DNA from 4 places in the Peribacillus sp. NPDC096379 genome. Region 4 is predicted to be linked to each of the others. Evidence: riboswitches for the same ligand, from Rfam matches in the RefSeq annotation. Region 4 holds a riboswitch; each other region holds the start of a gene.

Evidence for each region. A riboswitch is a leader RNA that binds a small molecule or an ion and turns the genes downstream of it on or off. The one in region 4 is predicted to bind S-adenosylmethionine.
Region 1: linked by a shared signal. The riboswitch ahead of ACIQZI_RS17755 (methionine ABC transporter ATP-binding protein) and the one ahead of ACIQZI_RS08040 (aliphatic sulfonate ABC transporter substrate-binding protein) in region 4 are both predicted to bind S-adenosylmethionine.
Region 2: linked by a shared signal. The riboswitch ahead of ACIQZI_RS00210 (homoserine dehydrogenase) and the one ahead of ACIQZI_RS08040 (aliphatic sulfonate ABC transporter substrate-binding protein) in region 4 are both predicted to bind S-adenosylmethionine.
Region 3: linked by a shared signal. The riboswitch ahead of ACIQZI_RS21435 (LLM class flavin-dependent oxidoreductase) and the one ahead of ACIQZI_RS08040 (aliphatic sulfonate ABC transporter substrate-binding protein) in region 4 are both predicted to bind S-adenosylmethionine.

What each region holds. Positions count from the first base shown of each region.
Region 1 is NZ_JBIWFD010000004.1:108,230-111,361, forward strand. Features, by position in the region: gene ACIQZI_RS17745 (MetQ/NlpA family ABC transporter substrate-binding protein) at 1-55, opposite strand, end outside; gene ACIQZI_RS17750 (methionine ABC transporter permease) at 72-740, opposite strand; gene ACIQZI_RS17755 (methionine ABC transporter ATP-binding protein) at 730-1,767, opposite strand; SAM riboswitch class I at 1,941-2,052, opposite strand; gene ACIQZI_RS17760 (O-acetylhomoserine aminocarboxypropyltransferase/cysteine synthase family protein) at 2,474-3,132, opposite strand, start outside.
Region 2 is NZ_JBIWFD010000001.1:23,582-26,713, forward strand. Features, by position in the region: gene ACIQZI_RS00200 (alpha/beta hydrolase family protein) at 1-325, shown strand, start outside; gene ACIQZI_RS00205 (DUF2584 domain-containing protein) at 349-591, shown strand; SAM riboswitch class I at 783-888, shown strand; gene ACIQZI_RS00210 (homoserine dehydrogenase) at 1,124-2,332, shown strand; gene ACIQZI_RS00215 (YjdJ family protein) at 3,051-3,132, shown strand, end outside.
Region 3 is NZ_JBIWFD010000006.1:154,890-158,021, forward strand. Features, by position in the region: gene ACIQZI_RS21430 (class I SAM-dependent methyltransferase) at 1-763, shown strand, start outside; SAM riboswitch class I at 1,081-1,187, shown strand; gene ACIQZI_RS21435 (LLM class flavin-dependent oxidoreductase) at 1,279-2,328, shown strand; gene ACIQZI_RS21440 (ATP-grasp domain-containing protein) at 2,358-3,132, shown strand, end outside.
Region 4 is NZ_JBIWFD010000001.1:1,695,415-1,698,546, forward strand. Features, by position in the region: gene ACIQZI_RS08030 (YjjG family noncanonical pyrimidine nucleotidase) at 1-327, opposite strand, end outside; gene yeiL (transcriptional regulator YeiL) at 405-1,076, shown strand; SAM riboswitch class I at 1,349-1,458, shown strand; gene ACIQZI_RS08040 (aliphatic sulfonate ABC transporter substrate-binding protein) at 1,588-2,571, shown strand; gene ACIQZI_RS08045 (ABC transporter permease) at 2,597-3,132, shown strand, end outside.

The sequences.
Region 1 (3,132 bases), on a different contig from region 4:
CTAATAATAACGCGGAAGTAATTGCTAATGTTGATAACCATTTTTTCTTCTTCATTTCCTTACCCTCCATCTTATCTTTTGTCTAATTTTGAAGTTATATAATCCCCAATAAATTGGATGACGAACACAATAAGTAAAATAAGAATCGTCGCTAACATCGTTACATCATTGTTGTTTCTCTGGAATCCTTCTTTATAAGCAAGATCTCCTAGTCCCCCCGCACCAATTGCTCCCGCCATCGCTGTATAACCGATCAATGCAATCGCAGTAACCGTAATACCTGAAACAAGTGCAGGCATGGATTCTGGTAATAGTACTTTGAAAATGATGGTACTCGTTTTAGCCCCCATAGATCTCGCGGCTTCAATCACGCCCTTATCCACTTCTCTAAGGCCAATCTCGACCATCCTCGCATAAAAGGGCGCAGCCCCGATAATTAATGCTGGGAGAGCCGCCTTTGCACCTAACATAGAACCTACCACAAAAATTGTAAACGGAATTAATAAGATAATCAGAATAATAAATGGGATTGAGCGGAAGATATTGACCACCGCAGAAATAATCACGTTGATAAATTTGTTTTCCCACATCTGTCCTTTAGACGTCAAAAATAACAATAACCCTAGTAAGATGCCTAATATAAAAGTCGCAAGTAAAGCAATACCTGTCATATATAATGTTTCTTTCGTTGCAAGCCAGATATTTTCCCAAATGACATTCGGAAACCAATTACTCAGCACTTGACATCACCTCCACGCCAACCTGCTGTTCTTTGATGAATTCAATCGCGTGGGCGATTTCTTCATCACTACCATCCATATGAATAAACAATGTGCCATACGATCCATGTTGAGTTTGCGAAATTTTTCCTTGTACGATATTAACATCCAATTGAAAATTACGAATAAGCTTTGTAATTAGTGGACTTTCCGTATTTTCGCCGACAAAAGTTAATTGTACAACCTTGCCTTGTGGATAGTGCTCTAGTAAATGTTCCACAGTGTCCTTCGTTTCCTCAGGCTCCGTTACTTGTTGAACAAACCTTTTTGTTATTTGCTCAGCAGGGTTCCTAAATACGTCAAGAACCGGTCCTTGCTCAACAATTCTGCCGCCTTCCATGACAGCTACCCGGTGACAAATTTTCTGGATGACATGCATTTCATGAGTAATAAGAACAATCGTCAACCCTAATCGTTTATTAATATCGACCAAAAGCTCTAGAATGGAGTCCGTTGTTTGCGGATCAAGTGCAGATGTCGCCTCATCACAAAGGAGTACTTTCGGGTTATTCGCTAATGCCCGGGCGATCCCAACCCTTTGCTTTTGTCCACCACTCAATTGAGAAGGGTAGGCCCCCTCCCTGCCCTCTAAGCCAACCAGCTTAATTAATTCATTGACTCGTTTTTGGCGTTCACTTTTTTTTATACCTGCAATTTCAAGTGGAAACGCGATATTATCGTGTACAGTACGAGACCACAATAAGTTGAAATGTTGAAAAATCATGCTAATCTCTTGACGTGCCTTTCGCAAGTTACGACCTTTAATGCTTGAAATGGTATTTCCTGCTACTACGACAGAACCCGATGAAGGGGTTTCTAGACCATTCAGCATGCGTATGAGGGTACTTTTTCCAGCGCCACTATACCCAATGATTCCAAATATTTCACCTTTATTAATCGTTAAATTCACTTCATCAACAGCCTTAATTGGCTTTGTTTGCACGGATTTAGTACTGAATACCTTACTAACTTTCGACAATGTTATCATTGAACTCACCTCTTTTTGCAATAAACCCTATGAACCTACTCATGTTGTTTGTAAAAACCTTCTACTAAATAAGATTTCACGAACTGCTCCATTCATGCATTGTTTATTTACATAATCGGAAATTAAAAATGCCTTTCCGCGTGAGCAGAAAGGCATTGTGAAAAAAGACCTTCCTCTCATCTCCCAAAGCAATCAGCTTTGCGTGAATTGGCACCTTTTCAAAGCATTAGCTTTGCCGGTTGCCGGGCTTCATCGGGCACATCCCTCCGCCTCTCTTGATAAGAGCAAACAAGTATAAGAAATTGACAAATCATCAATTAAAGTTCATTTCGTTTTCGTTGGAATAATACCATGCAAAAAGATAGAGTGTCAATGTATTATATTTCTATTTATTGAAAAATCGTTAAAAAACTTGGCAACAATCCCTTTAGATAAAGTGAAACTTCAATCAGTGGCGGTTTTCTTCATCCCCTACTGATTGTTAGTCCCGTTCTACTGTCGCTAAGATCGCAGTAAACGCTTCGATCAATCGACAGTACGAACTAAGGACTACATACGCCGCATCCTGTGGGCGTAAACTTTACCTCTGCTCATGCATCGGTAAGTTTCACTGTATCTTTTACGGGCAGTCGATCCCCCCACCTATCTTCTTTTAGCATGCTCAGAATCTCGAGGTGGGGGTCTTACTGCTTAAAAGTGGGAAAAATTATTTTACTGCAAGTGAATGAATGCCTGTAGCTTTTTCAATCGCTTGTTCAAGATCATCGATTAAGTCTTGGGCATTCTCAATTCCAACCGATAAACGTACCAAATCCTCAGACACACCTGATTTTTCAAGTTCTTTGACTGAAAGTTGCTGATGCGTCGTGCTCGCAGGATGGATGATTAAACTCTTCGCATCCCCAACATTGGCTACATGAGACCATAGGCGAATGGAATTGATCAGATTCGCACCTGCTTCTCTACCACCTTTAATGCCAAACGTCACAATGGAACCTGCTCCTTTTGGCAAATATTTGTCAGCCAAGCTCTTATCAGGATGATCTTCATTACCAGGATAGTAGACCCATGAGACAGCTGGATGATTTTGCAGATAGTCGATGATAATCTTTGTATTCAAAATATGTTCCTTCATCCTCACATGCAATGTTTCCAGCCCAATTGCGAATTGGAAAGCACTCTGCGGACTTAATGCTGGTCCAAGATCTCGGAGTAGCTGTACACGTGCTTTGGTAATAAAGGCGGCTGGACCAACTGCTTCTGCATAAACGATTCCGTCATAGCTTGGATCTGGTTCAGTGAACCCTGGGAAATTAGGTGAATTATAATCGAATTTCCCTGCGTCTACAATGATTCCCCCCATTG
Region 2 (3,132 bases), 1.7 Mb from region 4:
TGTAGACCTACGTCGCATGATGAAACGTGTTATTGGTGGTACGCCGAGTAAAGTTCCAAACGAATATAAATACCGCACACCACTGTTTGCAGTAGATGAACTAGTTGCACCAGTTCTGATTATTCACGGTGAAAAAGACAATAACGTGTCGATTGAACACGCCTACAGGCTGGAGAAAACATTGAAGGAAAAAGACAAGCCTGTTTGGAGTTGGTATTTTGACGAATTTACCCACTATTTCCCGCCGAATATCAACCGAAAAGTCGTTTGTGATCTAACACAGTGGATGAAAAACCAAACGAGAAAGCAATGTGCTAAAAAGTAAGTAAAGGAAGGGAGGTTTATGCTTTGGGAATGCCAATGGAGTTAAACACGATGATCGTGACAAAAGGCCGTGAAAGCAGAGAGGAAGAAAATCTTTTCCGTTTAACGAAAGACGGCTATCGCCTATACCCAATCGATATTCCAATTGAAGTTCGCAAAACGATCGAAAGTGAAACGAATGGGATAGCCATCATTCAAAAAGTTTCTTGGACAAACAACCAAACTGAAATCACCTATCAGTTGGTGTCATTGAATTCAACCAATTAAACAAGTAGGCTTTAGAGTAACGGATTCCGTTTAGAATACAATTAATGTCATGAACAGTACATATAGAGGGTGAAATTGCGCTGATTTCACCCTTTTCATATTCATTGTTTTTTCTGAAGTTTCATTTTACGCTATTGACGATAAATATTTAAAGTATTATATTATTATAAATAGTTTAATAATTTTAACTTTTCTTATCAAGAGAGGCGGAGGGACTGACCCTGCGAAGCCTCGGCAACCAGCATATCATGCCCGGTGCCAAATTCAGAGGAATGGTAACCATTCCGTAGATAAGAAGGTGGATAAATCTTGAATATAAACATTCAAACTCCCCTTCTGTCCATATGCAGTGGGGAGTTTTTTCTGTGGAAAAGGGGCGGGGCTTCGCAAAATCAGCGCAGCTACCCACCTTCATAAGGTGATGCAGTTTTTAGAACCTGAACCTTTTTCATCGTAGGGTTTAGAGCAGACGCTCATTAATGTTTTATGTTCAATTAAAGTCATCGATAAATAGGACAAGGGGGAGATATACATGACAGCTTTACATATTGCATTATTAGGTTACGGTACAGTGGGGAAGGGTGTTTATAAAACGATTCAAACACATCAGGAAAAGCTTAAGCGTATTTTTAGGAAAGAGGTAAAAGTGGTTGCCATACTTGTTAAAAATATAGAAAAACATCATACACTAGATTCTGATGTTCTGTTAACCGATGATTTTAACAAGATTATTACACTTGAGCAGCTAGATGTTGTCATTGATGCGATCGTTGGTCAAGAGCCTAGCTTTACGTACTTGCAGCAAGCGATGAACAGAGGATGTCATGTTATAACAGCAAACAAAGAAATGTTTGCTTATCATGGAACTCAATTAAAACAGATAGCCAAGGAAAAAGGGGTTACTTTAGGATTTGAGGCAACAGTCGCAGGAGGAATTCCGATTATCCAAACTCTACGACAATTGTTAAACGTAAATAATATCCAAAAAGTGCAAGGGATTCTTAATGGGACTTCGAATTTTATTTTGACAAAGATGCGAGAAGACGGCTGTCCATTTGAAACAGCGTTAAAACTAGCACAAGAAAAAGGTTATGCAGAAGCTGATCCAACAAATGATATTGAAGGATATGATGCCTTTTACAAAGCAGTGATTTTAAGTGAGCTAGCTTTTGGAGAGAACCCGAATTGGGAGGAATCGATTCGACAAGGGATTCAATCAATCACACCTGAGCAAATTGAGCTTTTTTCAGCATTGGGGTATCGATTTAAACATGTAGCTTCTATGGAAAAGACAGAAAAAGGGATCGTATGCTCAGTCAAACCTGTACTGGTCAATGAAACACATCCATTTTATCAAATCGAAGGCGTGCAAAATGCAGTCTCCATTGATGGAGATATTGTAGGCAACATTAGCCTCCAAGGGCCTGGAGCGGGAATGCTTCCAACCGCAAGTGCCATTATCGAAGATTTAGTGTATATAAATAAACATAGTTTTTCGCCTATTTTCTTAGATGAACAAAATGGATTAAGTGTGAAGGTATCCAAGATTTATTGGGCAATGGCAGGAGATGCGGCTGTAGAAAATATTCCTTCTCATATTCAAATCATTGACAGACCTAATCCAAATGTTCTCATTGTCGAAGCATCTTGGGAGGAAATTTGTGATATTCAATGGCCAAATACTTATTTTTATCAAGTTCTTGGGAAAGTATTAACTGAAAATACGCTTGTTAGTTCTTGAGTCAATCTTGTTAAAAAAGCAACATCCGTAGAATTGAATTAGCTGGAACGCTATAGGTAGTGAAAGTCGTACAAACAAGAAGTGATAACCCAAATCCTTACCTATCTGTATGAAGAAGACTATAGAAGTAAAGGAAATGATTTTAAAGCAAAAGAACAGGGAGGCTTTAAAATGAAACTAAATGTGGGTACAGAAGAAGCAATTAAAAGATGGAAAAGTGGTCTGCTATTTATATGGGTATCCTGAGAATAATGGATATGGTATATCATTTAAATATGGTAATAATATGCTTAATGTTAAGAATGATTTAAGATTTCAAGTAGAAAGAAGCGACAGTGTCGTATATTTGAGAAAATAAGTAAGGGTATGATTTCTTTAACTAACGGGTGCAAGAGTTGAAAATCAGGGGTGCTGCGGCAATCCCTTTTTTATTGCACTAACGGGGCAGGTTACTTTAAGAAGGAATTCAAACAATTGGTATTGAAACATTGACATATAACCATATATTTTCGGGAGAATTTAATAAAATGGAGACCTAAGAGATGAGTTAAAATACCTTCTTGAGGATTATAAAATAACGCCTTACACTTTTGGCTTAATTAGTGGTCTTGATGAAAAAACAGTTTTAGAGCTTGCAATAGTACACTATCACTATTCATATAATTTTGCTTAAAAGTATAATGACGGAAAAACAAGAAATAGATTCGAGGTGAAGAAAATGTCTTTTAGGATTATTCTCCAACTTGGTTTTGCTTTAATGCTTTTAATATTTTCAACTGGGGCTACTTTGTATGAAGGGA
Region 3 (3,132 bases), on a different contig from region 4:
AGGTTTTACCGAAGGGAATGAAGCTGCGTGGAATCAGAATAATTATGTTGCCTTAGTGAATCGCTACGGAGAGCCTGGGCAGCTTGCATCGAAAATCCTCTATAATCCGAAATGGCGTCTGCAACCTTTTTACCAGTATATGGGGGACTTGCAAAAGAAGAAAGTGATGCATCTGATGGGTTCTAATGGAGTGAAGGCTGTAGCAATGGCTGCACTTGGGGCTGAGGTTAAGGTTGTAGACTTTTCGCGGGAAAATGCAGCATTTGCTAAGGAATTGGCCGAAGCAGCACAAGTTTCAGTGGATTATATTATATCGGATGTCCTGTCGATAACTGGGGACCATGCTAATAATAATCATGATCTAGTTTTGATGGAGCTTGGCGTTTTGCATTATCTAATTGATTTAGCACCGTTAATGGAGATTGTTCAAGCAATCCTAAAGCCGGGCGGCCGCTTTATTTTACATGAGTTTCACCCGATATCTACTAAACTAATTACTTCATCTGGAAAAAAGCATAAAGTAATGGGTAATTATTTTGACCCCACGATTGAATCAAATAATGTAGCATTTTCCAAGCATATGCCAGATGGTGAACAAGAAAAACTATTACAAGTAGTACAGCGGAAGTGGACAATAGGAGAGCTTGTCACTGCAGTTGGTAAATCAGGGCTCGTTATCAAAGTACTTGAAGAAGAGCCGAATCATAAGATGCATGATATTGGATTACCAAAAACGTATACGCTTGTAGCGGAAAAAGGATAAAGAATATTAAGACCTTGAGCAATCTATTTTGTGCAAGTTGTATAGTCAAGTCAGCGGATAGGAAGGCCTTTTGTTTAACTTACAATGGATGGGTAAATTTGACTTCCGGCGCAGGAAGTGGCGAATCGTGGTCGATATGCCCTTTAAAGGATACTAGAAAGAACGGTGAGAGGATATTCAAAAAAGGTCAGGCCTTTTTTGAATATCCTCTTTTTTATAAATGATATTTCATTTTTCTGATTTATGCAAACATATGTCTTGACGAACACCAAAGGTATAATATAAGATTATTCTAATTATTACTATAATTTAATATGTTCTTATCGAGAGAGGTGGAGGGACTGGCCCTTTGAAGCCCGGCAACCGTTGACAATTGTCAGTACGGTGCTAATTCCAGCGGAGTAATGGCTCTGGCAGATAAGGTGGAATGCAATCGCAAACTTCTTCTTATCGGAGAAGTTTTTTTGTCTTATCGAAGAAGGAGCCAATAATTTAATCATAGAGGAGATAGGGAAATGAGATATGGTTATTGGTTGCCGATATTCGGCGGATGGTTACGGAATGTAGAAGATGAGAAAATGCCCCCAACTTTTGAGTATGCGAAAAAGGTAACACAAGCTGCAGAAAAGTGGGGCTATGATACAACCCTCGTCGCTGAACTCAATTTAAATGATATTAAAGGTCCTGAGAGTGATTCACTTGAAGCTTGGTCAACGGCAGCTGCCCTTGCAGCTGTGACGGATAAGATTGAAATTATGACAGCTGTCAGACCTGGTTTTCATAATCCGGCGGTAACGGCAAAAATGGCGGCGAATATTGATCAAATCTCAAACGGCCGATTTACATTGAATGTTGTCTCTGCGTGGTGGGAGGAAGAGGCTCGTCAGTATGGCGGAGCTTTTACAGCCCATGATGAACGCTATGAGCGAACAGAGGAATTCCTTGAGGTGCTTAAAGGTTTATGGACAGAAGATACATTTTCATATGATGGGAAGTATTATTCGATTACCAATACTCATTTGCATCCGAAGCCTGTACAGCGCCCGAATCCAATTCTTTATGCGGGTGGAGAAAGTCCACGTGGCAAAGAGACAATTGTCAATCAGTGTGATGCATATGTCATGCATGGTGGCACAGTTGAGGAAGTTGCTGTGAAAATTCAAGGAATGAAGCAGCAAAGAGAAGCGGCAGGGAAATCACCATTTTCAAGCTTCGGAATGGCTGCTTACGTCGTATGCCGAGATACAGAAGAACAAGCCCAGGAAGAACTAGCACGAATTACGGATGTGAAAGAATCGAGTGCCTATGCTGGATATAATGACTTTATAAGCAAGTCACAGCTTGAGCAACAGGTCAAGTTATTCGACTACTCTGTTTCAAATCGTGGGCTGCGTCCGAATCTAATTGGAACCCCCGACCAAATTGCTGACCAAATTCTTGCATTTGAAGAAGTGGGCGTTGATTTGTTATTGCTGCAATTTTCTCCTCAGCTTGAAGAGATGGAGCGATTTGCTAAACAAGTAATGCCGCTCGTTGAAGAAAAACGTACAAGAATTCAAGTATAAAGACAAAGATGAACTTAGGAGGCAATAAAATGAGTAAAATTTACGTTATTCATGAAAATAGCGAGTGGACCGCCCATCTAACGAAACGGTTAGAAGAACTTCAATTGCCATATGAGGAGTGGCATCTTGATGAAGGGATCGTCGATTTGACGGAAGCTCCGCCGGAAGGAGTATTTTATAGTCGGATGAGTGCTTCTTCTCATACGAGAGGTCATCGTTATGCTCCAGAATTAACGGAAGGTGTCTTATCATGGCTAGAAGAACATGATCGCACTGTATTTAACGGCACGCGTGCATTACGTTTAGAGTTAAGCAAGATTAATCAGTATACCGCTTTAAGAAAACAAGGGATTAGGGTACCGAAAACGATTGCGGCAATTGGTAGAGATAACATTCTTGCTGCAGCTGAAAAGATCGGTACAGCTTCGTTTATTACTAAGCATAACCGGGCAGGAAAAGGGCTTGGTGTTCAATTATTCCATTCTATAGACGGATTAAAACAATATTTGGATGGGGCGGCATTCGAAGAACCCATAGATGGTATTACTTTGATTCAAGAGTATATTAAAGCTCCAGAACCATTTATCACGCGTTGTGAGTTTGTTGGTGGGAAATTTGTCTATGCGGTTCAAGTGGATACTTCAGAAGGATTTGAACTTTGTCCAGCTGATGCTTGTCAAATCGGTGATCTATTCTGCCCAGTGGGGGAGGAAGTTGAAGAAAAGCCAAAATTCCAAATTGTAGAAGGTATTGAAGAGTCAATCATTGAAAATTATGAACAATTTTTAAAGGCAAATCAAATTA
Region 4 (3,132 bases):
TAATAATTCATGTGCATGGGTAACGGTCTTATGTCCTTGGTTTAAATGCTCACGGTACATGGCTTCAACTTTTGTTCCGTTTTCATCTATATGAAATTCCTTCAAAAAAAGTGAAAAACGCGTTGTCAGCACGTCTTCACGAGAAATCAAGCCTTCCTCTAATTGATGCCATAATTCATCATTAATGCGCTTATAACATGCTATGGTTTGTTTGTTATCGGGCAACTCGTATTGCGTAATCATTTGTCTTAAAGCCTTTTCTTCTGAATCTTGAAAATCAAGTATCGTATCATCTAAGTCAAAAATAATATGTTTGTATTTGTTCATTCCTATCCACCTCTTGGTAGTAATATATCGAAAGGAAGAATATAATAATAGGAGATATCTCATATTGAGGTGATAAAATGAAAAAAATCAATTTGAAGGATTACGCTGAAAATTTTGTAGATATATATAATGATATTCAAGAAACTTTTCCGAAAGCAGTTTTACATCAGGCTTTTATTTGTAAGTTTTCTTCTAATGAATATATAGTGCGTTTTGATGAAGATATTCAGTACTTATTTTTATTATTGGATGGGCGGGCAAAAATATATATAGTACACGAAAATGGAAAACGTGCGCTGATTCAGTTTCTAAAGAAAGATGATTTTATTGGTGAATTATCCTTGATTGAGGTGGAAAAGAATTTAAAAGATGTTGTGGCTATAAATGACTGCACTTGCTTGGCGGTTCCGTTGGCTTCATCGAAAGAACATCTGTTAAATGACAATCTTTTTCTCCATAATTTATCAAAATATTTAGGTGATAAATTACTAAAAAGAACAGATCATTACACAGAGATGCAAGATTATGAATTCAAAAACCGATTGGCGAAATATATTCTTCAAATAGAAAACGATGGATGCTTTCAAGAGAAGCATACCGAAACAGCAGAATACGTGGGGGTAAGCTATCGACATTTATTATACACACTTAACCAATTCCATGAAGACGGATTATTAGAAAAGAAAGGAAGAAAATATTTTATTATTAATAAAGAAAAGTTAGAACGATTGAGTTCAAAAAAAGATTAATTTAGTTTGATTTGATAACTTGAAATATAAACAAGTTGTTTCACTTCTTTCATTTAAGGTAAGTGAAAATTTAATTTGATGAGAATATCATGGCCTCCTATTTGTAGGATAAGGACGCATTTTTAGATTAAGATTCTAAATTTATCAACCTTTTTTATATAGCCAAAATATTGCCTGAAACTCGAATTGAAAATTCAGAAAATTATTGACATTCATTTTCAGGTGATTTATACTTCAAAACAGATGAACACCCTAATTAAATAATAAATACACTCTTATCGAGAGCGGCGGAGGGAATAGGCCCTGTGAAGCCCGGCAACCATTAAGTGAATGCTTAAAAAGGTGCTAAATCCTGCAGATCATGTGATCTGAAAGATGAGGGAGGTTTTTTTATTAAAACCCTCTTCTTACTAGAAAGAGGGTTTTTTAATGATTATTAAACCAAGTAAACAAATGGGGACTATTTAATTTATGGGTAGAAGAAAAAATAGGGGAAAGTGGAGGTATTAAAATGAAGAATAGGCTTAGAAGTACACTGGTACTAATTGGATTAATATTGCTTTCTGGTTGCTCGAATGATGTAAGTGGTACTGGGACAGATGCTAAACCAAAGAAAATTATCCTCGATTATGCGTATTATTCACCGGTCAGTTTGGTATTAAAGGATCAGGGCATTGCTGAAAAAAAATTCAAAGATGAAGGCATTGAAGTTGAATTTGTACTTAGTCAAGGATCAAATAAAGCGTTAGAATTCCTTAGCTCAGAGAGTGTTGATTTCGGTTCCGCTGCCGGTGCGGCTGCACTATTAGCCAAAGAAAAAGGTACACCAATCCAAACCGTTTATATTTCTTCCAAACCAGAGTGGACAGCACTTATGGCGAAAAAAGGTACAATCAATTCTGTATCTGATTTAAAAGGCAAACGTATTGCAGCTACACTTGGTACTGACCCCTATATTTTTCTGTTGAGAGCCCTGAAGGAAGCTGGTCTTTCCTCAAAAGATGTCGAAATTGTCAACTTACAGCATAGTGACGGTGCCCTAGCCGTACAATCGGGTGATGTTGATGCCTGGGCTGGTCTTGACCCTCATATGGCAAAGGTCGAATTGGAGTCAGACATTCAAATCTTTTATCGTAACCCAGATTTCAATAGCTTTAGCACACTTGATGTTCGCGAGGAATTCGCTGAGAAATACCCCGTTTATGTTGAGAAAGTCCTTGAGGCATATGAAGAAGCACGTCAGTGGACAATTGCCCATCCAGATGAAACGACAGAAATACTTGCTAAAGAAGCTAGCATTTCATTAGAAGTAGCAAAAAAGGAATTGGAACGAAATGACTTTTCAGAACCGATTCCAAGTAATGAACAAAAGGCTATCATTATAGGGTCAGGTGAAGTTCTAAAAGAAAATGGTTTATTAAAAAGTTCGACAGATGTTGAGAAGTTGACTGATAAACTTCTTAATTCTAAATTTGCCGTAAAAGTACTCAAATGATGGATCAGAAGGGATTGAGAAAAGAATGTTGGAGCATAGTGAGCATGCAGTATTAACTAAGGCGAATAAAACAAAACAATCACGATATACAAAACTGAAGACAAATCGTAAAGTATTGCTTGGCAGCATCCTGCCGTTGACACTGTTGATTATCTGGGAAGCTTCCGGCAGGATGGGGATAATCGAATCACACCTTCTTCCTATACCTTCAGTAATAGTAGAAGGGCTGTATCAGATGGCATTGGAAGGAACACTTTGGGGACATATTGGAACAACTTTAATTAGGGTATTTGCCGGTTTTCTTATCGGAACATTCACAGCAGTTATAATCGGATCACTGGTCGGCTATATGAAGATTTTCGAAGAATTAATAGATCCAATTATTCAAGCCTTTCGCTCCATTCCATCTCTTGCTTGGGTTCCATTATTTATCTTATGGATGGGCATCGGGGAATCCTCTAAGGTAATATTGATCGCAGTCGGAGTGTTTTTCCCAGTTTATCTGAATATGGTTGCTGGGATACGGGGTGTAGACAGAAAACTGATTGAAGTCGGTAAAAT